2 regions of the Claveliimonas bilis genome follow, and region 2 is predicted to be linked to the other one. Evidence: a T-box and tRNA genes for the amino acid it is inferred to sense, from the RefSeq annotation. Region 2 holds a T-box; the other holds one or more tRNA genes.
What was found. The T-box of region 2 lies ahead of R2J37_RS04650 (valine--tRNA ligase). A T-box ahead of a tRNA ligase gene usually reads a tRNA of that ligase, here a tRNA-Val.
Positions count from the first base shown of each region.

Region 1: it has a tRNA-Val gene. The T-box ahead of R2J37_RS04650 (valine--tRNA ligase) is inferred to sense a tRNA for this amino acid. The anticodon was not compared.

Region 1 is NZ_AP027742.1:98,001-109,616, forward strand. It holds gene R2J37_RS00385 (cation-translocating P-type ATPase) at 1-2,200, opposite strand, end outside; gene R2J37_RS00390 (transposase) at 2,625-3,878, opposite strand; gene R2J37_RS00395 (sodium-dependent transporter) at 4,118-5,572, shown strand; gene R2J37_RS15250 (hypothetical protein) at 5,674-5,769, opposite strand; tRNA gene R2J37_RS00400 (tRNA-Lys) at 5,959-6,031, opposite strand; tRNA gene R2J37_RS00405 (tRNA-Phe) at 6,064-6,136, opposite strand; tRNA gene R2J37_RS00410 (tRNA-Met) at 6,141-6,214, opposite strand; tRNA gene R2J37_RS00415 (tRNA-Thr) at 6,244-6,316, opposite strand; tRNA gene R2J37_RS00420 (tRNA-Tyr) at 6,378-6,459, opposite strand; tRNA gene R2J37_RS00425 (tRNA-Val) at 6,466-6,538, opposite strand; tRNA gene R2J37_RS00430 (tRNA-Asp) at 6,546-6,619, opposite strand; rRNA gene R2J37_RS00435 (23S ribosomal RNA) at 6,708-9,596, opposite strand; tRNA gene R2J37_RS00440 (tRNA-Ala) at 9,825-9,897, opposite strand; tRNA gene R2J37_RS00445 (tRNA-Ile) at 9,947-10,020, opposite strand; rRNA gene rrf (5S ribosomal RNA) at 10,061-10,178, opposite strand; rRNA gene R2J37_RS00455 (16S ribosomal RNA) at 10,249-11,616, opposite strand, start outside.
Region 2 is NZ_AP027742.1:951,215-962,830, forward strand. It holds gene R2J37_RS04610 (HD domain-containing protein) at 129-665, shown strand; gene R2J37_RS04615 (MFS transporter) at 773-1,471, shown strand; gene R2J37_RS04620 (GNAT family N-acetyltransferase) at 1,446-1,904, opposite strand; gene moaA (GTP 3',8-cyclase MoaA) at 2,088-3,104, shown strand; gene R2J37_RS04630 (MOSC domain-containing protein) at 3,111-3,569, shown strand; gene R2J37_RS04635 (Type 1 glutamine amidotransferase-like domain-containing protein) at 3,595-4,203, opposite strand; gene R2J37_RS04640 (DUF1848 domain-containing protein) at 4,362-5,288, shown strand; gene R2J37_RS04645 (protein-ADP-ribose hydrolase) at 5,315-6,118, shown strand; T-box leader at 6,231-6,494, shown strand; gene R2J37_RS04650 (valine--tRNA ligase) at 6,636-9,296, shown strand; gene R2J37_RS04655 (LTA synthase family protein) at 9,346-11,562, shown strand; gene R2J37_RS04660 (bifunctional folylpolyglutamate synthase/dihydrofolate synthase) at 11,559-11,616, shown strand, end outside.

The DNA of each region.
Region 1 (11,616 bases), 850 kb from region 2:
TGGCTCCGATACAGAGTCCCTCTGTTCCTATTCTAAGGAGATAATCCTTGGTAAGGATCGATTCGTTGATCGGTCTTGGTTTTTCCTTCATTACATCCTTTGTATGAGGTTCCAGACCCAGTGCGATAGCAGGAAGACTGTCTGTCAAAAGGTTAATAAACAAAAGATGTACGGGTTCAAACGGAACCGGCAAGCTTGCGATTGATGCGAACAAAACAGTAAGAATCGCTCCGAAGTTTCCGGAAAGAAGGAACTGAATGGAATATTTGATATTCCTGTACAGGTTACGTCCGTTTTCTACCGCCTTAACGATAGTAGCAAAATTATCATCTGTCAGCACCATCGCCGCTGCATCTTTGGAAACTTCTGTTCCCGTAATTCCCATTGCCACACCGATATCCGCCTGTTTCAGAGCCGGCGCATCGTTTACACCATCTCCTGTCATGGCAACGATGTTGCCTCTGTCCTGCCATGCGCGGACGATTCGGATCTTATGCTCCGGTGATACTCTTGCATATACCGAAATTTTCGGAACAAACTCCTGCAGCTCTTCGTCAGACATATTTTCAATGACTGCTCCCTCACAGGCTTCTGATTCATCTTTTAAGATTCCGATCCGTTTTGCAATAGCTGCTGCTGTTACCTTATGGTCTCCGGTAATCATGATCGGCTTGATTCCTGCCTCGATACATTCTTCAACTGCTGCTTTAGATTCTTCTCTCGGCGGATCCATCATGGATACCAGTCCGAGGAAGATCAGATCATTTTCATCTTCCAGAGTAATAGCCCGGTCACCTTCGATTTCCCTGTAGGCAAAAGCCAGAACTCTAAGACCTCCTCTGGAGAATTCCATATTCTGGGCCTCGATCTTCGCCTTTTCCTCCTCTGTCATAGGCAATACATCTTTGCCAATGCGGACATGGGTCATTCTTGTAAGGAGAACATCTACCGCTCCTTTTACAACCATAATATGTTTTCCGCGAAGCTCATGCGCTGTAGACATCAGTTTTCTGTCGCTGTCAAACGGAATTTCTGACTTTCTTTCATAAGTATCTCTGACCTCAAGAGCCTCTTTGCCAAGACGGCTTCCCAGGTTAATAAGTGCAGTCTCTGTAGGATCACCGATTTCCTGACCGTCTGTGTTGGTGGAATCGTTGCAGAGAATACTGAAATGAAGCAGCATATTTTGATTTTCTTCATTCAGATCAATCTGTGCTGCCGGGATTCTTTTTTCATCCACATAGTAATCTTCCACTGTCATCTTATTCTGAGTCAGTGTACCTGTCTTATCGGAACAGACAATAGACACACTTCCAAGACCTTCTACTGCCTGCAGTTTACGGATAATAGCATGTTCTCTTGCCATTTTCTGAGTACCAAAGGAGAGTACGATCGTTACAATAGAACTTAATGCCTCCGGGATCGCCGCAACGGCCAGCGCAACAGCAAAAAGGAATGCATCTCCTACCGAACCGCCCTGGAAAATATTAATGGCAAATAAGATTCCACAGAAGATCAGTATTAATATAGAAAGTTTTCTTCCAAACTCATCCAGATTTACCTGAAGCGGTGTACGTTTTTCGGATGTGTTTTTCAAAAGGCTGGCAATCTTTCCGACTTCTGTTCCCATACCAATTCCGGTTACTTCAAAAGCTCCCCGTCCGTACGTAACAAAACTTCCTGAAAATACCCGATTCGTCTGATCACCAAGAGCCGCTCCTTCCGGAACCTCATCCAGAGATTTTTCTACGGAAAGACTTTCTCCTGTCAAAGCACTTTCATCTACTTTTAAGCTGGCACACTCTGCCAGTTTTCCATCTGCAGGTACACAGTCACCCGCCTCCAAAATAACACGGTCACCGATTGTAACCTCTCTTGCGGGAATCTGAATCAACGTTCCGTCACGAATAACCTTTGCTTCCGGTGCGGACATTTGCTTTAAGCTGTCCAACGACTGCTCTGCCTTAACGGTCTGTACAGTTCCCAGGATTGCATTCATGGTAATAACTACCAGAATAACAACAGTACTTTCCACATCTCCCAGAAATCCTGATACAATAGCCGCTATGATCAGTATGATAACGAGAAAGTCCTTATACTGTTCCAGAAAAATCTGAAAGACACTTTTTTTCTTTCCTTCTACCAGCTCATTAAAACCGTATTTTTCCTGGTTTTGTCTGGCTTGTTCGCTTGTCAGCATATTTTTCTCCTCACTTTCTTTTGCAATAAAACTCTTTGATGAAAAGGAACAAAAAAAGAGACTTTATTGCATAAAATTTGTTATGCAATAAAAGTCTCACTATTTCATTACGATACGGATGATTTCTCATCGTACTGACGTTATCGCAAACATACTATAAAATGTGTATGCTAGTTACTCCCTTTTATCTACAAACAAATATAAACGATATTTCCGGAACTGTCAACCTTATTTTTTCCAGAAATTCCCCCTTTTATGCATATTCTCCTTGAGTTTCCGCAAACTGCATTAAAAAGATAGATATGTCTTCCTAAAGTACCAATCTGCTGTTTTTTGAGAAATTTAGAATGGCAGCACCGAGAATAGAGGCACTTTTATAAGCCCCGTCGGAACCGGGCTTGGGGAGATATATTCTTTTATCTATTCAAACGGTCAGCTTAAGGCAGAGTTGACGGTTCACTGGACGTTTTGTCCTGTACCAGAGCCGGATGCCCTCTTTTGCATATGACAGTATGCCGAAGATGCCTTTTGCCAACCGATAATAGCAGAAACTGACTTTCTCCTTGATTGGATTAGCTTCCTGTATGATTGAAACTTTCAGGGGGTTTGTATCAGGACTTAATTCTTCCTGCGCTAAAAATGCCATGGCTAAAGTAATATAAAAGTTAAGCGCATTAATGGCTTCCAGTTTCCTTACACGGAAGTTTTCAAACTGATAGGTCTGCTTTTTACAACGAAAATATTCCTCGATCCGCCATCTGGAAAAGTAGGTTCTGGCAATGCGGATCACATCATCCTTTGAACGGATCTCTTTGTTTGTAGCCAGCATCATGGGATGTTCCGTGATCCCATAGACCAGGACCAGATAGATATCCTTCCGGGAGGCAGTGATATGAACTTTTACGTGGGAAAGATATGCGGTATGTCTTTTTCCTTTATAGAAAACATCCGCTTTTACTTTTCCTTTCCTCCGGTTCCGCAGTTCCGTTGCCTTTGTCCATTTATTGTGATAAAGAAGTTTCCGGTTGGATTTCAGACGGATCACGTAATTCTGCTTCAGATGGTCGAGGACGAGAAATATCTTATTGTCATCATAACCGCGGTCCATAACAAAGGTGGCCTTCCCAAAAAGAGCAGCTGCCTGTTTGATCGCATCAAACGTGATGGTGTTTACAGATTTATAGTCCTTCTCAGCAGAAGAATGGATCATGGAAAAAACACTGACAGGATGCTTGCTGGCAGTCAGGGCACAGGCCTCTGTTACATGGTATCCTTTTTTATAAACACTTTTCGTCTGTGTGCTTTCAGAACCATCGCGAATGATACCAAGAGCTTCAAACTGTTTTCCATCTGGTTTTACGATATCACTTTCATCAATGAGGACCACTGGTTCAGAGGGAACGCGTCTCTTTACGGTATGGAGATAAGAAGCAGCCGCAGAAGCCGGCGTTCCTTCTGAAAGATGATTGGAAAGCCGTTTTACAGTATTGGCTTTCTGTACTGTTTCATGAAGCTGGTCGGAAATATCAGTGAGCAGGCAGCTTCTGGATGCCAGAATGCCATAAACCATATCTGCTGTGAACTTTCGGTCTGGTTTCGAAAGTCTGCGGGAGATTTTATTAGTAAAAGTCAAAATTTTTCTTTTCAAACGATAAGTAGTTGATGTAGAATTAGCCATAAGGAATCCCCTTTCTTTTTTGTTTAGTAAAGTTTTTGTTTGGTAGCTTAATTTTACATCAAAAAGGAACAGGATTCCTTATATTTTGGACATTTTTTGAAAGTTGTGGATAACAAAACGCAGCATATTTGTCTTAGGGGATAATTCTGCGGAAACTCAAGATATTCTCTGATTGACAAGGCATATACTATTCCTTAGAATAGAAAGGATGAGAGTGTAGAAAATGAGGTTAAATAAAAATGAAAAGAGAAAAGTTTTCTTCCCGGCTCGGCTTTGTCCTTATCAGCGCCGGATGTGCCATCGGACTTGGAAACGTATGGCGCTTCCCCTATATTACAGGACAGTACGGAGGAGCTGCCTTTGTCATTATTTATCTGATCTTCCTGGCAATACTGGGACTTCCTATTATGACAATGGAATTTTCTGTCGGGCGGGCTTCACAAAAATCTGCAGCCAAATCTTTTGAGGTTCTGGAACCTGCAGGAACAAAATGGCACCTTACCAAGCTGGTTCCGCTTATTGGAAACTATATGCTTATGATGTTTTACACAACTGTCGGCGGCTGGACATTGGCTTATTTTTACAAAATGGCCTCCGGTCAGATGACCGGGTTAAACACCGCACAAGTAGAAACTACTTTCAGTGAATTTCTTGCAGATCCCGTACAGCAGATAAGCTGGATGCTGGTTGTAACAATTGTAGGATTTTTAATCTGTTCACGCGGCTTGAAAGGCGGTGTGGAAAAAGTATCGAAATACATGATGGGACTTCTGTTCTTCATTCTGATCATACTGGTTATCCACAGTTTTTTCCTGGAAGGCGCAAAGGAAGGGCTTTCCTTCTATCTGATTCCTAATTTCAAAACGGCTCTTGAAAATTACTCCCTTGGAGAAATCTTATTTGCTGCATTGGGACAGTCTTTCTTTACTTTGAGTCTTGGAATCGGAGCACTGGCAATTTTCGGAAGCTATATCGATAAAGAACACTCTCTCGTTTCCGAAAGCCTGAATGTAGTAATCCTTGATACAACAGTTGCCTTCTTCTCAGGACTGGTTATTTTCCCAGCCTGCTTCACTTACAATGTGGATGCCGGAAGCGGTCCGAGCCTGATCTTTGTTACATTGCCGCAGACATTCAGCGAAATGGCCGGAGGTCGTGTATGGGGTTCCCTGTTCTTCGTATTCCTGGCTTTTGCTTCTCTTACAACAATCATTGCTGTATTTGAGAATATTATCGCATTTGCCATTGATTTTGGCTGGACACGTAAAAAAGCTGTTATTGTAAATATTATTGCAATCATTATACTTTCCCTGCCATGTGCTCTCGGATTCAATCTATGGAGCGGATTCCAGCCCTTTGGACCCGGCACAACTGTACAGGACCTGGAAGACTTTATTTTATCCAATACGCTTCTTCCGCTTGGATCTCTTTTATACCTTTTATTCTGTACTAACCGGTACGCATGGAATTGGGATAATTACTATACAGAAGTAAACAGCGGAAAGGGCCTGAAGCTTCCAAAATGGACGAAAGGCTACCTGACCTATATTCTCCCTTTGATCATCATCTTTATTTTGATCCAAGGATTTATTGAAAAATTAGGTTTTCCGGCAAATTATCTTCTTCCGCTGCTTTGTCTGATCTATCCGCTGTATCTGATTATACAGGCAAGAATGGTAAAGAAAAAAGGATAAATTGTACTGGGGACGTAGTAAAGTTAAAATTTACTACGTCCCCAGTTACATATATCCATGGGTAAAACTGCGAAATACCCCGGGTAAAAATGTAAATATCTTTAAACTTCTGTTTCATTCATATACTGAATATATTGTTTTCCCCAATCTTCTAAAGTATCTAATACAGGAAGAAACTGCTCCCCTATATCGCTCAAATAATATTCTACTTTGGGTGCACTTGAGGAATTTCATCTGGAAAATGCAACTGCTGAATTTAGAAGAAAGCTGGGTATTTCTAAAGAGTATCATTTCTAAAAAGTATTACTTCTAAAGAATCCTTTACTTTGAAAATCTCAAAAAAATAACGGAGAGCCAATTACATGGCTTTCCGTTATTTTCAATAATGAGCGTGCGGGGATTCGAACCCCGGACAACTTGATTAAAAGTCAAGTGCTCTACCACCTGAGCTACACGCCCCTATTTACCTAAAAGTTTTGAAGAAAAGAAAGTGCCCAGAGCCGGAATCGAACCAGCGACACGAGGATTTTCAGTCCTCTGCTCTACCGACTGAGCTATCTGGGCAAAATTGCGGGGGCAGGATTTGAACCTACGACCTTCGGGTTATGAGCCCGACGAGCTTCCAGACTGCTCCACCCCGCGTCAGTATTTAACAAATATTTGGATTGAAAAGCCGATGATCGGACTCGAACCGATAACCTGCTGATTACAAATCAGCTGCTCTGCCAATTGAGCCACATCGGCTTATTGCAAGTATTGCTTGCTTCTCCGCCGATTCTTATCTCTCAAGAACTTAATCGGCTAATGGATGGAGAAGGATTCGAACCTTCGAAGGCGTTGCCAACAGATTTACAGTCTGCCCCCTTTGGCCACTCGGGAATCCATCCATAATATGGGACCTATAGGGCTCGAACCTATGACCCTCTGCTTGTAAGGCAGATGCTCTCCCAGCTGAGCTAAGATCCCATATAAACGACCCAGAAGAGACTCGAACTCTCGACCTCCGCCGTGACAGGGCGGCGCTCTAACCAACTGAGCCACTGGGCCATATTGAAGTAATACATAACTGATTATTATGTACCTTCAAAACCACATACAAGAAATCTATCCATCTTCCAGCCTTTTTGAACCTTCCTTGGTTATGCCCTCGACCGATTAGTAACAGTCAGCTCCATGTGTTACCACACTTCCACCTCTGCCCTATCTACCTCGTCGTCTTCAAGGGGTCTTACTACTTATCGTAGGGATATCTCATCTTGAGGGGGGCTTCACGCTTAGATGCCTTCAGCGTTTATCCCTTCCCGGCTTGGCTACTCTGCCATGGCCTTGGTAAACCAACAGATACACCAGCGGCCAGTCCATCCCGGTCCTCTCGTACTAAGGACAGCTCCTCTCAAATATCCTACGCCCACGCCGGATAGGGACCGAACTGTCTCACGACGTTCTGAACCCAGCTCGCGTACCGCTTTAATGGGCGAACAGCCCAACCCTTGGGACCTACTTCATCCCCAGGATGCGATGAGCCGACATCGAGGTGCCAAACCACTCCGTCGATGTGAACTCTTGGGAGTGATAAGCCTGTTATCCCCAGGGTAGCTTTTATCCGTTGAGCGATGGCAATCCCACTTTATACCACCGGATCACTAAGTCCTACTTTCGTACCTGCTCCACCCGTCGGTGTCGCAGTCAAGCTCCCTTCTGCCTTTGCACTCTTCGAATGGTTTCCGACCATTCTGAGGGAACCTTTGAGCGCCTCCGATACCCTTTCGGAGGCGACCGCCCCAGTCAAACTCCCCACCTGACATTGTCCCCCAGCCGGATCACGGCTGCAGGTTAGAAACCCAGCACTGCAAGGGTGGTATCCCAACAGCGGCTCCAAAAAGACTGGCGTCTTCTCTTCCTAGCCTCCCACCTATCCTGTACATGCAATACCGAATCCCAGTATCAAGCTGGAGTAAAGCTCCATGGGGTCTTTCCGTCCTGGCGCAGGTAACCAGCATCTTCACTGGTATTTCAATTTCACCGGGTGCATTGTCGAGACAGTGCCCAAATCATTACGCCTTTCGTGCGGGTCGGAACTTACCCGACAAGGAATTTCGCTACCTTAGGACCGTTATAGTTACGGCCGCCGTTTACTGGGGCTTAAGTTCAAAGCTTCGCTTGCGCTAACCTCTCCCCTTAACCTTCCAGCACCGGGCAGGCGTCAGCCCATATACCTCACCTTTCGGTTTCGCATAGACCTGTGTTTTTGCTAAACAGTTGCTTGGGCCAATTCTCTGCGGCCTGGTCTCCCAGGCACTCCTTCTCCCGAAGTTACGGAGTCATTTTGCCGAGTTCCTTAACAATGCTTCTCCCGTCGGCCTTAGGATTCTCTCCTCATCTACCTGTGTCGGTTTACGGTACGGGTACGATATGAACAATAGCGGCTTTTCTTGGCAGCCAGCTCACACATTTCCCTACTCTTAGTTCGGTATGCATCACGTCTTCAGATTGGCAGGCGGATTTGCCTACCTGCCTCCTACCTCGCTTGCCCCGGTCTCTCCATTCCCGGTAGTGCTCTCTTTCTGCGTCCCCACAGTTCTGTCATATCGTAGTACAGGAATCTCAACCTGTTGTCCATCGGCTACGCCTCTCGGCCTCGCCTTAGGTCCCGACTTACCCAGAGCAGATCAGCTTTACTCTGGAAACCTTGGATATTCGGCCGGAAGGATTCTCACCTTCCTCTCGCTACTCATTCCGGCATTCTCTCTTCCATACAGTCCACAGCTCCTTCCGGTACTGCTTCTTCCCGTATGCAATGCTCCTCTACCAATTGATCAGATCAATTCCCGAGCTTCGGTGGTGTGTTTCAGCCCCGGACATTTTCGGCGCAGGACCTCTCGACCAGTGAGCTATTACGCACTCTTTTAATGTATGGCTGCTTCTAAGCCAACATCCTGGTTGTCTTTGAAATCCCACATCCTTTTCCACTTAACACACACTTTGGGACCTTAGCTGCAGGTCTGGGCTCTTTCCCTTTCGACTGTCCAACTTATCTCGTACAGTCTGACTCCCACACACCATCTACACGGCATTCGGAGTTTGATATTCTTCGGTAAGCTTTGACGCCCCCTAGGAAATTCAGTGCTCTACCTCCGTAAGACTTGTGTGAGGCTAGCCCTAAAGCTATTTCGAGGAGAACCAGCTATCTCCGGGTTCGATTGGAATTTCTCCCCTATCCACACCTCATCCCCACCCTTTTCAACGGATGTGGGTTCGGTCCTCCATTGCCTTTTACGGCAACTTCAACCTGGACATGGATAGATCACCCGGTTTCGGGTCTACTCCGACTGACTCATCGCCCTATTAAGACTTGGTTTCCCTTCGGCTCCATCCCTTAAGGACTTAACCTCGCCAGCCAGCGTAACTCGCCGGACCGTTCTACAAAAAGTACGCGGTCGGACCTATATAGTCCTTCCACAGCTTGTAAACACAGGGTTTCAGGTTCTCTTTCACTCCCCTCCCGGGGTCCTTTTCACCTTTCCTTCACAGTACTATGCGCTATCGGTCACTAAGGAGTATTTAGCCTTACGGGGTGGTCCCCGCTCCTTCCTACAAGGTTCCACGTGTCTCGTAGTACTCTGGATCCCGCCTTGTCAACTTATCTTTCGCTTACGGGGCTTTCACCCTCTCTGGCTGGCTTTCCCAAAACCATTCTGCTAGACTTGTTGAATCAATTGTGCGGTCCGAACCCCAGCATGCACGCACGCTGGTTTGGGCTCTTTCCATTTCGCTCGCCGCTACTTTGGAAATCGATGTTTCTTTCTCTTCCTCCGGCTACTTAGATGTTTCAGTTCACCGGGTTCCCCACGCATGGCTATGGATTCACCATACGCTGACGGAGCTTTTCTCCGCCGGGTTTCCCCATTCAGATATCTCCGGATCATTGGATATTTGCTCCTCCCCGAAGCTTTTCGCAGCTTATCACGTCTTTCATCGGCTCTTAGTGCCAAGGCATCCACCCTGTGCTCTTTTCTGCATAACCAACGTGGATGAAAGGGACGGGTTCCCTTCCCTCCTCACATGTATAGCGTTACATGTGTTGGTTCTTTCGGCCAATTTTTTTACTTTGTTTTCTTCAAAGTGTTGTAATCATCACAACAGTTTCCTGTTCATAACAATTACCTCGGATGTCTTGTTAAGATATTTCATCTTATCTATTTCTTATATGCGGTTTTCAAGGTACATATCGTGCCTCATTCCTGAAGCACAGTGGAGAATACGAGATTCGAACTCGTGACCTCCTGCTTGCAAGGCAGGCGCTCTCCCAACTGAGCTAATCCCCCGTATGGGCTTAAGTGGGTTTTACCTCTTTTATCTGAAGGCTTTCGCCAATGGGCTTAAGTGGACTCGAACCACCGACCTCACGCTTATCAGGCGTGCGCTCTAACCGGCTGAGCTATAAGCCCATCTTTTCCAAAGGGCTTCCGCCACTTCTTTTCTTTTTTAATCTGGCGGCCACCTACTCTCCCACACCGTCTCCAGTGCAGTACCATCGGCCGCCCGGGTCTTAACCATCGTGTTCGGGATGGGTACGGGTGTTTCCCCCAGGCGCATCGCCACCAGAATCAAGTCATCAGCTTTTGACAGCTTGATCACTCAACAATAGACAACAACTCCCTACTTCTTTTCCCTAGAAAGGAGGTGATCCAGCCGCACCTTCCGATACGGCTACCTTGTTACGACTTCACCCCAGTTACTGGTCCCGCCTTCGGCAGCTCCCTCCTAAAAGGTTGGGTCACTGACTTCGGGCGTTACCAACTCCCATGGTGTGACGGGCGGTGTGTACAAGACCCGGGAACGTATTCACCGCGACATTCTGATTCGCGATTACTAGCGATTCCAGCTTCATGTAGTCGAGTTGCAGACTACAATCCGAACTGAGACGTTATTTTTGAGATTTGCTCCGCTTCACAGCCTCGCCTCTCTTTGTTTACGCCATTGTAGCACGTGTGTAGCCCTGGCCATAAGGGGCATGATGATTTGACGTCATCCCCACCTTCCTCCAGGTTGTCCCTGGCAGTCCCTCCAGAGTCCCCAACTTTACTTGCTGGCTACTGAAGGTAAGGGTTGCGCTCGTTGCGGGACTTAACCCAACATCTCACGACACGAGCTGACGACAACCATGCACCACCTGTCTCGATTGCCCCGAAGGGAAGGTGACATTACTCACCGGTCACTCGGATGTCAAGGCCAGGTAAGGTTCTTCGCGTTGCTTCGAATTAAACCACATGCTCCACCGCTTGTGCGGGTCCCCGTCAATTCCTTTGAGTTTCATTCTTGCGAACGTACTCCCCAGGTGGACTACTTATTGCGTTAGCTGCGGCACCGATAAGCTTTGCTTACCGACACCTAGTAGTCATCGTTTACGGCGTGGACTACCAGGGTATCTAATCCTGTTTGCTCCCCACGCTTTCGAGCCTCAACGTCAGTTACCGTCCAGCAAGCCGCCTTCGCCACTGGTGTTCCTCCTAATATCTACGCATTTCACCGCTACACTAGGAATTCCACTTGCCTCTCCGGTACTCCAGCTCCACAGTTTCCAAAGCAATCCCGGGGTTGAGCCCCGGGTTTTCACTCCAGACTTGCAATGCCGTCTACGCTCCCTTTACACCCAGTAAATCCGGATAACGCTTGCCCCCTACGTATTACCGCGGCTGCTGGCACGTAGTTAGCCGGGGCTTCTTAGTCAGGTACCGTCATTTTCTTCCCTGCTGATAGAAGTTTACATACCGAAATACTTCATCCTTCACGCGGCGTCGCTGCATCAGGGTTTCCCCCATTGTGCAATATTCCCCACTGCTGCCTCCCGTAGGAGTTTGGGCCGTGTCTCAGTCCCAATGTGGCCGGTCACCCTCTCAGGTCGGCTACTGATCGTCGGCTTGGTGCGCCGTTACCGCACCAACTACCTAATCAGACGCGGGCCCATCTCACACCACCGGAGTTTTTACCTCAAAACCATGCGGTTTCGTGGTCTTATGCGGTATTAGCAGTCATTTCTAACT
Region 2 (11,616 bases):
AACATAGTAACACATTTTGACGGGAAATTCATCTGATTGCAGGTCATTTATGCGTTGCTATTTATCAGTACAGGTGCTATGATGTAGGCATGTAAAGTGGATTCAGAGGATGAAAAAGAGGTATGAATATGATAGAGCGGGCAATTCAATTTGCGACAAAGGCGCATGAGGGACAGCTAAGGAAAGGCACAAGACGTCCTTATATCGTCCATCCGATTGAAGTGGGAGAAATCGTGGCAGGAATGACGAAGGATGAAGAAATTATCAGCGCTGCAGTGCTGCATGATACCATAGAGGATTGTGAGGGGGTCACGGCAGATGTCCTGGCGCTGGAATTTTCCCCCAGAGTAGCCGGTATGGTGCTGGGGGAGAGCGAAGATAAATCAAAGACATGGATGGAAAGGAAAAGCGCAACCATCCATTCAATCGGACAGGCCCCAAGAGAGGTGCAGATGATCGCTCTGGCAGATAAACTGTCAAATATGAGAGACATTGACAGGGATTACCCTAAAGTCGGGGAAGACCTTTGGAACCGTTTTCGCATGAAAGATAAAAAGATGATCGGCTGGTATTACAAAGGAATAAGAGATGCGCTCCAGTCTGTGTTTGCGGAGGAAGCTGCATTTCAGGAATACTGTGCGTTGATTGAAAAGAATTTTGAATGATTTTAAGGGAACATGGCAGTGTGCAAAGAAGTGATGCGGTTTAGGCTGCGTCTTTCTTTGCGTATTGATGTGAAAGGCAAGATATGCCGGGAAGGGAGAGTATTTTTTTGAAACAGAACATAGTTACGAGAGACAGAATCCTGATTTTGATTTCGGGATTTTTTTATTTTGCAAGTCCTATGCTTGTGACGCCTCTTATTACAGGATTTTCGGAAAATTTGGGCGCAAGTGCGGCCTTGATGGGAGTGATCGGAGGACTCATGAATATTTGTTCCCTTTTTTGCCGCCCTTTTGTTGGAAATCTTACTGATAAAATCAGTAAATATAAGCTGTCTTTTATTGGTGCAGTATTAATGACAGCGGCCAGTGTGGGATACGCAGCCGCACAGTCGCCTCTTTTTATTGTGGCAGCCAGAATTGTAAATGGAATAGGTTTTTCCCTTTGCTCTGTCTGTATTTCCACCTGGATGTACACGCTGCTCCCGAAAGAAAAGATTGGTTCCGGAATGGGAATTTACGGCGCTATGAACGCACTGGCGATGGCGGCGGCTTTTATGGCGGGCGGTTATGGGATGATGTGTTCAGCCTGTCAGTCAAAGGCCATTCTTCTTGCCGGAGAAGGAAAAAGAGGGCTGGCAAACAGTACGTATTATATTGGACTGGATCTGGGAATGTCTCTTGGGCCTATGCTTGGAGGAGTGCTGTATGGAAAAGTGAGCATTCAGATGTTTTATCCGGTGCTTGCCCTGACGGTACCTCTGGGACTTGCTGTTTACCGGATCAATCGCCGAAGTCTTTCTCCATAAGATAATTTGTAAGTGAAACACCCATGCGCATCACCGTCTGCTCCTTTACCACGCGGTAACCACGTTTTTCAAAAAAAGGACGGGCGGTGATGGAAGCGTGGGTCGTAATAAGGGGTACCTGGACGGCAGATTCCAGAGCATCACAGATAGTGGAGGCAATGCCACGGCGCTGGAAATCTTTGTGGATATACAGTCTGTCCAGGTACCCCTTTTTATCTATGTCTCCGAATCCGATAATGGTACCGCCTTCAGCAGCCACAAATGTTTTATGCTCCAAAAGAGAAGTATTCCAGGCTTCGAAAGAAGCAGTGCCGCCTGTCCAGGCATCCAGCTGCTGCGGAGTATAGTCTTTGGCATTTACAGAGTGAACGGTATGATAAAACAATTCTAAAATTTCTTTTAAATCAGAAGGCTGATATTCTCTTAAAATCATGGATCAAATCTCCTTATCAATAAAAACGGTACCGGTGTACACTGACGCTGCTATTATATAGGCTTTGTTTTCTTTCTGCAAGGGAGGAAAGAAAAATGTGCCGGGATTCTGGAAAAATGAAAATTATGTGATAGAATGTCGTTAGGCAGGATGGCAAATTTTCAGAGGAAGGGAGGATGAAATATGCAGGATCAATATGGCAGAGAGATCAATTATTTGAGGATATCTATTACGGACAGATGCAATCTGCGCTGCCGGTACTGTATGCCGGAAGGAATTAAGACGGTTTCCATGGCTGAAATCCTCACTTATGAAGAAATTATAATGGTTGTTCAGTGTGCGGCCAGGCTGGGAATCCGGCACATTAAAGTGACAGGCGGCGAACCCCTCGTAAGAAAAGGCTGTGCCGGACTTATCAGACGTCTTAAGGAAGTTCCCGGTATTGAGACTGTGACGCTGACAACAAACGGGATCCTTCTTGCCGAACATCTGGAGGCTTTGAAAGAAGCCGGAGTGGACGGAATCAATATCAGCATGGACACAAGGGACAGAGAGCTTTTTCGCATGATCACCGGCGGCGGAGAGATAAAAACGGTGCTTCAGGCGGTGGAGAAAGCGCTGCATATCGGGGTGAAAGTTAAGATAAATGCAGTTTCTTTGGATTGGGAGAAAATGGCGGAAGAAGGCGGATTTCCAAAACCGGATCAGAGCGCCGGATGGATCGGGATGACAAAGCTTGCAAAAGAGATGCCGGTGGATGTACGTTTCATAGAAATGATGCCCATCGGCCTTGGAAAGAGTATCCAGTCCATGAGTCATAAGGAGCTGCTGGAGCAGATGAAGAAACGGTATCCCGATATGGAGGAAAGCCCCGGGGTTCACGGATGCGGCCCGGCCAGATATTATCATATTCCCGGATTTCTTGGAGATATCGGATTTATCAGTGCCATTCACGGGAAGTTTTGCCAGGATTGCAACAGGGTGAGGCTGACGGCACAGGGATATTTGAAAACCTGTCTTTGCTATGAAGACGGAATAGATCTGAAACATATTCTGCGCTCTTTGGATGAGGCGGCGTGCAGGGAAGAAAACATAGAAGAAGCAATCAGAAATGCGGTGTGGGAAAAGGCGTGTGCTCATTGCTTTGAGAAACCGTCAGATATGACAGAAGAAAATCCCATGTCATCAATAGGAGGATAACAGACAATGGAACAATTGAAGGGAACAGTAAAGGCAATCTGTATCAGTACGGTACGCGGCGTGGAAAAAAAGGCAGTCTCATCTGCCCGCTTTATAAAAGATTTTGGAATAGAAGGGGATGCCCATGCAGGAAAGTGGCACCGCCAGGTGAGCCTTTTGTCCTATGACCGGGTAAAAGAGTTTAATCAAAGAGGAGCGGGAGTAGAGGACGGAGCTTTTGGAGAAAATCTTGTAGTAGAAGGGCTGGATTTTGCGGCGCTTCCGGTAGGAACTATGCTCTACTGTGGCCCGGTGGAATTGAAGATCACTCAGATTGGAAAGGAATGCCATTCCCATTGCGCTATTTATCAGAGAATGGGTGAATGTATCATGCCTACCCAGGGAGTGTTTGCAGAAGTGATAAAAGGCGGAGAGCTTCGCCCGGGAGAAGAAATGCAGGCAAAGCTTCCGCAGCAGATCAGTTAAGTTCATTAAGAATACCAGGCAGAAATCAGAAGAGTGTTTCACGCTCACCTTCTATCAGCAAAGCCTGATGGTCAGTGAGAAGTTTTAAGTTTAAAGAGTGAGAGAACTCTTCTTCGATGTTCTGTGCTTCCTTTCCAAGAAAGGAACCTTTGTAGTGGGGAACCACATAGAAAGGAACAAGGCCAAGGCCGGAATGATCCGTTAACCGGGGAGCTGCTTCAGGTGCATCCATGGCGGCGGAATAGCCGATATCCGGCGAGGTGATAATAGCGCCGGCGGACTCTCCGATATACAGCTTTCCCTTTTCCACTTCACGGATCAGGAGTTTGTCTGTTCCGGTCCTTTTCATTTCCTGCAAAAGGAAGAAGGTATTTCCGCCGGAGACAAACAGAAAGTCACTTTCAGACAGAGTGCGGTCGATCACTTCATAGGGAGCAGAAGAAATTTCCAGCTTGACAGGGATCAGCCCCATATTGGACAAAGTAAGCATTTCAGCCTGGATCATATCGCCGCTGTTTTCGACAAGAGCGGCGGTGGGGATATAGGCAATGGTCTTTCCCTTTAGCTTTGGCTCTGCCTTTTTTAGAATATGAGTGACGTTTTGAAACAGGGATACAAGAAGTAATTTTTTCATACAGTCTCCTCTCTTTCTTTACTAAACCTATCATAGCGCAGGAAAAAAGGATATGCAAACTTTTGTTGGTCGGGGGAAAAGGGATGTGATATAATTTATATAAATTATGTACTTTTTAGTGGTTTGTTTACTTTTATCGGCAGAAAGTGAGAGGACATATGATTATCAGTGCAAGCAGAAGGACAGATATTCCGGCGCTGTATCCGCAGTGGTTTATGAACCGTTTGCTGGCGGAAGAAATTCTGGTGCCAAGTCCTTATAACAGAAAAAAAGTAAGCCGTATTCGTCTGTCTCCGCAGACAGTGGACTGCTTTGTGTTCTGGACCAAAAATCCGGAACCTATGCTGCCGTATCTGCGGATGATCGATCAGCTGGGATATTCCTATTACTTTGAAATGACAGTGACGGATTATGAAAAGGAGATTGAACCGGGACTGCCGACGACAGAGGACTCCATTGCCACCTTTATTCTGTTAAGTGAAAGGCTGGGGAAAAAGCGCGTGGATTTCCGCTTTGATCCTATTCTCCTGACAGAGAAATATTCGCTATCCTATCATATTGAAAAGTTTGATATGCTCTGTGAATGGCTTCACAAATATACTACGCGCTGTATTTTCAGTTTTGTGGATTCATATAAGGGATGTCCTTTTCAGGAAATGGAGGAGGAAGAGAAAATAGAAGTGGCGCAGGGACTTGCAAAAATAGCGGCGAAATACAATCTGCCATTATATACCTGTGCTGAAAAGATGAATCTGGAATCATTAGGAATCAGGCATGCCGCCTGCATTGACCGGAAGAAAGCGGAGGAAGTTGCAGGATATAAGCTGGACTTAAAGAAGGACAAGGGTCAGCGGCCGGAGTGCGGATGTTGTGAAAGTATTGATATAGGCATGTATGATACCTGCGTCCATGGATGCAGATACTGTTATGCGACGGCCAGTCTTTTCAGTGCGAAAAATAAAAAGAAGGAACATGATCCGGAATCTCCCATTTTAATAGGGAATCTCCGGGGAGATGAAACGATCACAGACCGGGAAATGAGATCCAGCCGCGACAATCAGCTGTCATTGTTTGATTTTATGTAGTAGGAAAAGAAAGGACAGGAAGAAGAATGACACATTCAGAAAAAGTATCATGGCTCATCCAACAGCTCATCAAAGAAAATCCAGGATATCATGCAGTCGGTGAACCCGTAGATGAGAGGGGAAAACGAAGGCTGCTAAGAAGTCTGATGAATGTCCGGTGGCCGAAGGAAGCGGATGAAGAAGTTCTGAAGATCCAGGATGAACTGCTTCAGGAGGAGCTTCAGGAAAAGGGTATTATTTATATAGAAGAGATTCCTGTTATTGCAAAGCTATACCCCTGCAGCAGCGTAAAAAACGGGGACCGTATTTCCCTTTGGCAGGGAGATATTACAAGGCTTGCGGCGGACGCCATAGTCAATGCGGCAAATTCACAGCTGCTGGGATGTTTTGTGCCCTGCCATGGCTGTATTGACAATGCTATTCACTCGGCAGCAGGTATTCAGCTTAGAAATGAATGCGCCAGGCTGATGGAAGAGCAGGGACACGATGAGCCCACCGGAAAAGCGAAGATCACTTTGGGATACAATCTTCCGGCAAAGCATGTGATCCATACGGTAGGACCGATCGTTGGGGTGAAAGTGACAAAACAGCAGGAAGAAGAGCTGAAATCCTGCTATCTTAGCTGCCTTCGGACTGCCGAAAAAAATCATCTTGATTCGATCGCGTTTTGCTGTATTTCTACCGGAGAGTTCCATTTTCCAAATAAATTGGCGGCGCAGATCGCAGTAGAGACAGTTGATAAATATTTATCCGGCTCTGGTATGAAAAGAGTAATATTTAACGTGTTTAAAGATGAGGATTTGCATATTTATCAGAAATTATTTCGATAAAAACGGATAAAGAGAACTGCTTCTTTCTGAAGTTCTTAAGAGTTTGTGAAAATTCGGTGAATATCTTGACAAAAAAGGCCTGGCTGGCTATGATTATCAATAGCTTATGAAGAGAAAGGCTGTGAAGAAGAGGAGTACACAGGAGAAGCCGTCCGAAAAGAGAGAACTGTCCTCAGGCTGAAAGACAGTTTGGAAGAGGAACTGTGGAAGGTAGCTTTGGAGCCGGACAGCTGAACCGATAGGAGATCAGATTATATGAGAGAAGTAAGCTGTCACGAAGTCGTTCCCGTTAAAGAACATGATGAGAAATGCAGAAGCATAAAGTTTTCTGTATAATAAATGAAGGTGGTACCGCGGAGAATGATTCGCCCTTTGCTGTAAGTGAGGGGTGATTTTTTATTCAATAGGAAACTCTGATTGTAAGACACAGGCTAAGTAAGCCGGCCTCTCATGGAACTGAAACAGACAGTCTGTAGTATCTGAAATTTGCACAGACCACATTATGAGGAGGAAACACATGAGCCAGAATCTGGAAAAAACCTACAATCCAAAAGAGATTGAACCAAAACTTTATGACAAATGGTGTGAGAACAAATATTTTCATGCAGAAGTAGACAGAAGCAGAAAACCGTTTACAACCGTAATGCCCCCTCCGAATATAACCGGAAAGCTTCATATGGGGCACGCGCTGGACAATACACTGCAGGATATCCTGATCCGCTATAAGAGAATGCAGGGATATAATACCCTCTGGATCCCGGGAACGGACCATGCAGCAATTTCTACCGAGGTGAAGGTTACGAATCAGCTGAAGGAAGAGGGAATTGACAAAAAAGAGCTGGGAAGAGAAAAATTCCTGGAGAGAACCTGGCAGTGGAAAGAAGAATATGCAGGAACGATCGAAGGGCAGTTGAAGAAACTGGGCGTATCCTGCGACTGGGACAGAGAGCGTTTTACCATGGATGAAGGATGTTCCAAAGCAGTAGAGGAAGTATTTATCAGCCTGTATGAGAAAGGCTATATCTATAAAGGATCCAGGATCATTAACTGGTGTCCGGTATGTAAAACTTCTCTTTCTGATGCGGAAGTAGAGCATGAGGAACAGGACGGACATTTCTGGCATATCAAATATCCGATCATCGGCACAGATGATTATCTGGAAATTGCAACCACACGTCCGGAGACAATGCTGGGAGATACTGCTATCGCTGTACATCCGGATGACGACCGTTACAAAGATATTGTAGGAAAGAAATGTCTCCTGCCGCTGACAGACCGGGAAATCCCGATTGTTGCGGATTCCTATGTAGACCGGGAGTTCGGTACAGGTGCAGTGAAGATCACGCCGGCCCATGACCCTAACGACTTTGAAGTTGGAAAGCGCCATAATCTGCCGGAGATCAACATTATGAATGATGACGCCACCATCAATGAGCAGTACGGCGGAAAATATGCCGGAATGGATCGGTATGAAGCAAGAAAGGCTATGGTGAAAGACCTGGAGGAGCAGGGATATCTTGTAAAAGTAGAGCCTCATTCTCACAATGTCGGAACTCATGACCGCTGTCATACAACGGTAGAGCCGCTTATCAAGCAGCAGTGGTTTGTTAAGATGGATGAACTTGCAAAACCGGCCATCGAGGCAGTAAAAAACGGAGATCTGAAATTTGTGCCGGAGCGGTTTGACAAGATTTATCTTCACTGGCTGGAGAATATCCGCGACTGGTGTATTTCCCGGCAGATCTGGTGGGGACACAGGATTCCGGCGTACTACTGCGACGAGTGCGGCGAAGTAGTCGTATCAAGAGGAATGCCGGATAAATGTCCGAAGTGCGGATGCACTCACTTTACTCAGGATGAGGATACACTGGATACCTGGTTCAGCTCTGCGCTGTGGCCCTTCTCTACACTGGGGTGGCCCGAAAAGAACGAGGATCTTGATTATTTCTATCCTACAGATGTGCTGGTAACGGGATATGATATCATTTTCTTCTGGGTGATCCGCATGGTATTTTCCGGATATGCCCATACCGGAAAATCTCCGTTCCATACTGTATTTATTCATGGCTTGGTACGGGATTCCCAGGGACGTAAGATGAGTAAATCTTTAGGAAACGGTATCGATCCGCTGGAAATTATCGATCAGTATGGAGCTGATGCTCTCCGTATGACTCTGGTAACAGGAAACGCGCCTGGAAACGACATGCGTTTTTACAATGAGAGAGTAGAGGCAAGCCGTAATTTTGCCAATAAAGTATGGAATGCATCCAGATTCATTCTTATGAATATGGAAGGGAAAGAGATTCAAAAGCCAGATCAGGAAAGTCTGATGCCGGCCGATTGCTGGATCATGTCAAAATGCAACAAGCTGATCCATGATGTGACAGAGAATATGGACAAATTCGAGCTTGGGATCGCACTTCAGAAAGTCTATGATTTTATCTGGGATGAATTTTGCGACTGGTACATTGAATTTGTAAAACAGAGAATGTACGATGCCAAGGAGAATCCGAAGTCTGCAGGGGCTGCTCTCTGGGTGCTTCGCGAGGTGCTGAAAAATGCGTTGAAGCTTCTGCATCCGTTCATGCCTTTTGTGACAGAAGAAATTTACAGCAAACTGATTCCGGAAGAAGAATCTCTTATGATGTCCAAATGGCCGGAATACAGAGAAGACTGGGATTTCCCGCAGGCAGAAAATATTGTGGAACATCTCAAGAGACTGGCAACCGGTGTGCGTAACGTTCGTGCGGAAATGAATGTGCCGGCCGGAAGGAAGATCAAGATCTATGTTGTCAGTGAAGATCAGAAGCTGCGGGAAGGCTTTGAACTTTTAAAAGATGCAGTGCTTCGTCTGGCAAATGCAAGTGAATTTATTGTACAGAAGGACAAAGACGGAATTGCAGAGGACGCTATGTCTGTAGTGATTCCGGATGCAACAGCATACCTTCCTCTTGAAGATATGATTGATTTTGAACAGGAGCTGGAGCGTCTTACAAAAGAAGAAGAGCGCCTTAAAAAGGAGATTGCCCGTTCCAACGGTATGCTGAATAATGAAAAATTTGTCAGCAAAGCGCCGGAGGCAAAGGTGCAGGAAGAGCGGGACAAACTGGAGAAATATGAGCAGATGATGGCGCAGGTGCAGGAAAGACTTACAGGTTTAAAGGCTAAAATGTCCTAACAGTTTTACAAAAGGACCAGATATATTATAAAAAAGGCAAGGGATGACAATGAAAAAAATTCATTTGAAAAAGCCGGATATCAAAGGCACTTTTTCGAAATTGAGACATTTAAAAAAGGAAGATATAAAGGAATGGCACCGGAAGAAGAAAGAACGCCGGGAGCGGATACTGGAAGAGCGGCGGAACGGCCCTTTTGCCCGGAAGATGCAGCCAATCTATGCTTTTATGAACAGAATTTCATTGTTGCTTCATGCCTTTTGGGCGTGTGTGATCAATTTCATCATAGAGGCCATTTCAAGGCATTCTGTCTTTGAGGCCTGGGATTATATGGTGGGATCGCCGCTGGTATTTCTTTACAATGCCTTTATGATCTTTATGACCTTCACTGTGGTCTATCTGGTGCGAAGAAGGGTCTTTGCCAGAATCATCATCAGCGTACTCTGGCTTGTGCTGGGAGTCGCCAACGGCTATATGCTGATCAAGAGGGTAACGCCCTTTAACGCCCAGGATCTGAAAGTAGCAGGAGATGCAGTGTCTCTTATCAATAATTATTTTGACCCCATCGAGCTGATCGTGCTTGTCATAGGTATTGTGGCGGTTGTTCTCTGGGTTGTTTCCATGTGGCGCCGGGGCGGACAATATGAAGGCAAAATGCATCGTATTGCAGCTCTTATAGGTATTGCAGCTTGTTTCGGACTTTATACTTTTGTTTCGCAGGCGGCGCTTGATAAACGGGTTGTATCCAACTATTTTGGAAATATTGCTTTTGCCTATGAAGATTATGGTCTTCCCTACTGTTTTATGGCGAGTCTGTTTAATACCGGAATTGACGAACCTAACGGATACAGTGAAGAGACAATTGCGGAAATCAGCAATAACGGAGAACTTACAAAAAGTGAGACAGGCCGCTCGGATGAAGAGCTTCCCAATATCATTTTTATCCAGCTGGAATCTTATTTTGATGTAGATGAGGCGGAATTTTTCACTACATCTGAGGATGCCTCTCCGAATCTTCACGCCATGTTTAAAGAATATTCGTCTGGATATTTCAAGGTGCCATCCGTGGGAGCAGGGACAGCCAACACGGAATTTGAGGTGCTGACAGGAATGAATATGCGTTATTTCGGACCTGGAGAATATCCTTATAAGACGATTGTAAAATATCAGCCGACAGAGAGTGCGGCGTCTGCCCTTTCTGCCCTTGGCTACGGCACACATGCACTTCACAATAACGGAGGTAATTTTTACAGCCGTGCAGAGGTATATAATCAGATGGGATTCGATTCCTTCACCAGCAAGGAGTTTATGAATATCCTTCAGACAACAGAAAACGGCTGGGCGAAAGACGATGTGCTGATCGATCATATTCTGGAAGCAATGGACACGACAGAGCAGCAGGATTTTGTTTTTGGTGTCAGTGTTCAGGGCCATGGAGATTATCCGGAAGAGCAAATAATTGAAAATCCGAAGATCAAAGTAGAAGGGATCGAGGATGAGGCGACAAAAAATAAATGGGAATACTATGTAAATCAGGTATATGAGATGGATGCCTTTGCCGGCAAACTGGTTCAGAAAATTGAGGAGAGAGGGGAGCCGACAGTTGTTGTCTTTTATGGTGACCATCTTCCGACTATGGGGCTGGAGGCAGAGGATCTGAAGAGTCGATACCTGTACAATACAAATTATGTGATCTGGGATAATATCGGTCTGGAAAAAGAAGACCGTAATATTCCTTCCTATCAGATCGTAGCGGATGTTCTGGAAAGACTGGATATCCATTCAGGAACAGTTTTTAATTATCATCAGGAACGCCGCCAGACAAAAAATTACCTCGCTGACCTGGAGCTGCTTCAGTATGATATTATGTACGGAGAGCAATATGTCTATAACGGCAATCCGCCTATCACGGAAGGACATATGCAGATGGGCGTTAAAGATGTGGAACTTACCGATCTTGTACCGAAGCTGGATGAAGGGTACAGTCTGTACGGACAGAATTTTACAAAGAACAGCAGAGTATATGTCAATGGGGAACGGCAGCAGAGCAAATTTTTAAATAACACGAGAATAGAGCTTTCAGAGACAACGCTGGAAAACGGAGATATCATTACTGTCAGCCAGGTGGGATCCAGCAATACTGTTTTCCGCACATCCTGTGAATATGAATACCAGGATGGCAAACTGATCGAAAGACCGGGCACCGGAAGTGCAGATAAAGGCGTTTCATGGATAGAAGCGACCGGAGGAAGGGGAACAGGAAAATGACATATGAAGAAGCAGCTGCATATATAGCGGAAATTCCTAAATTTACGGAAAAGC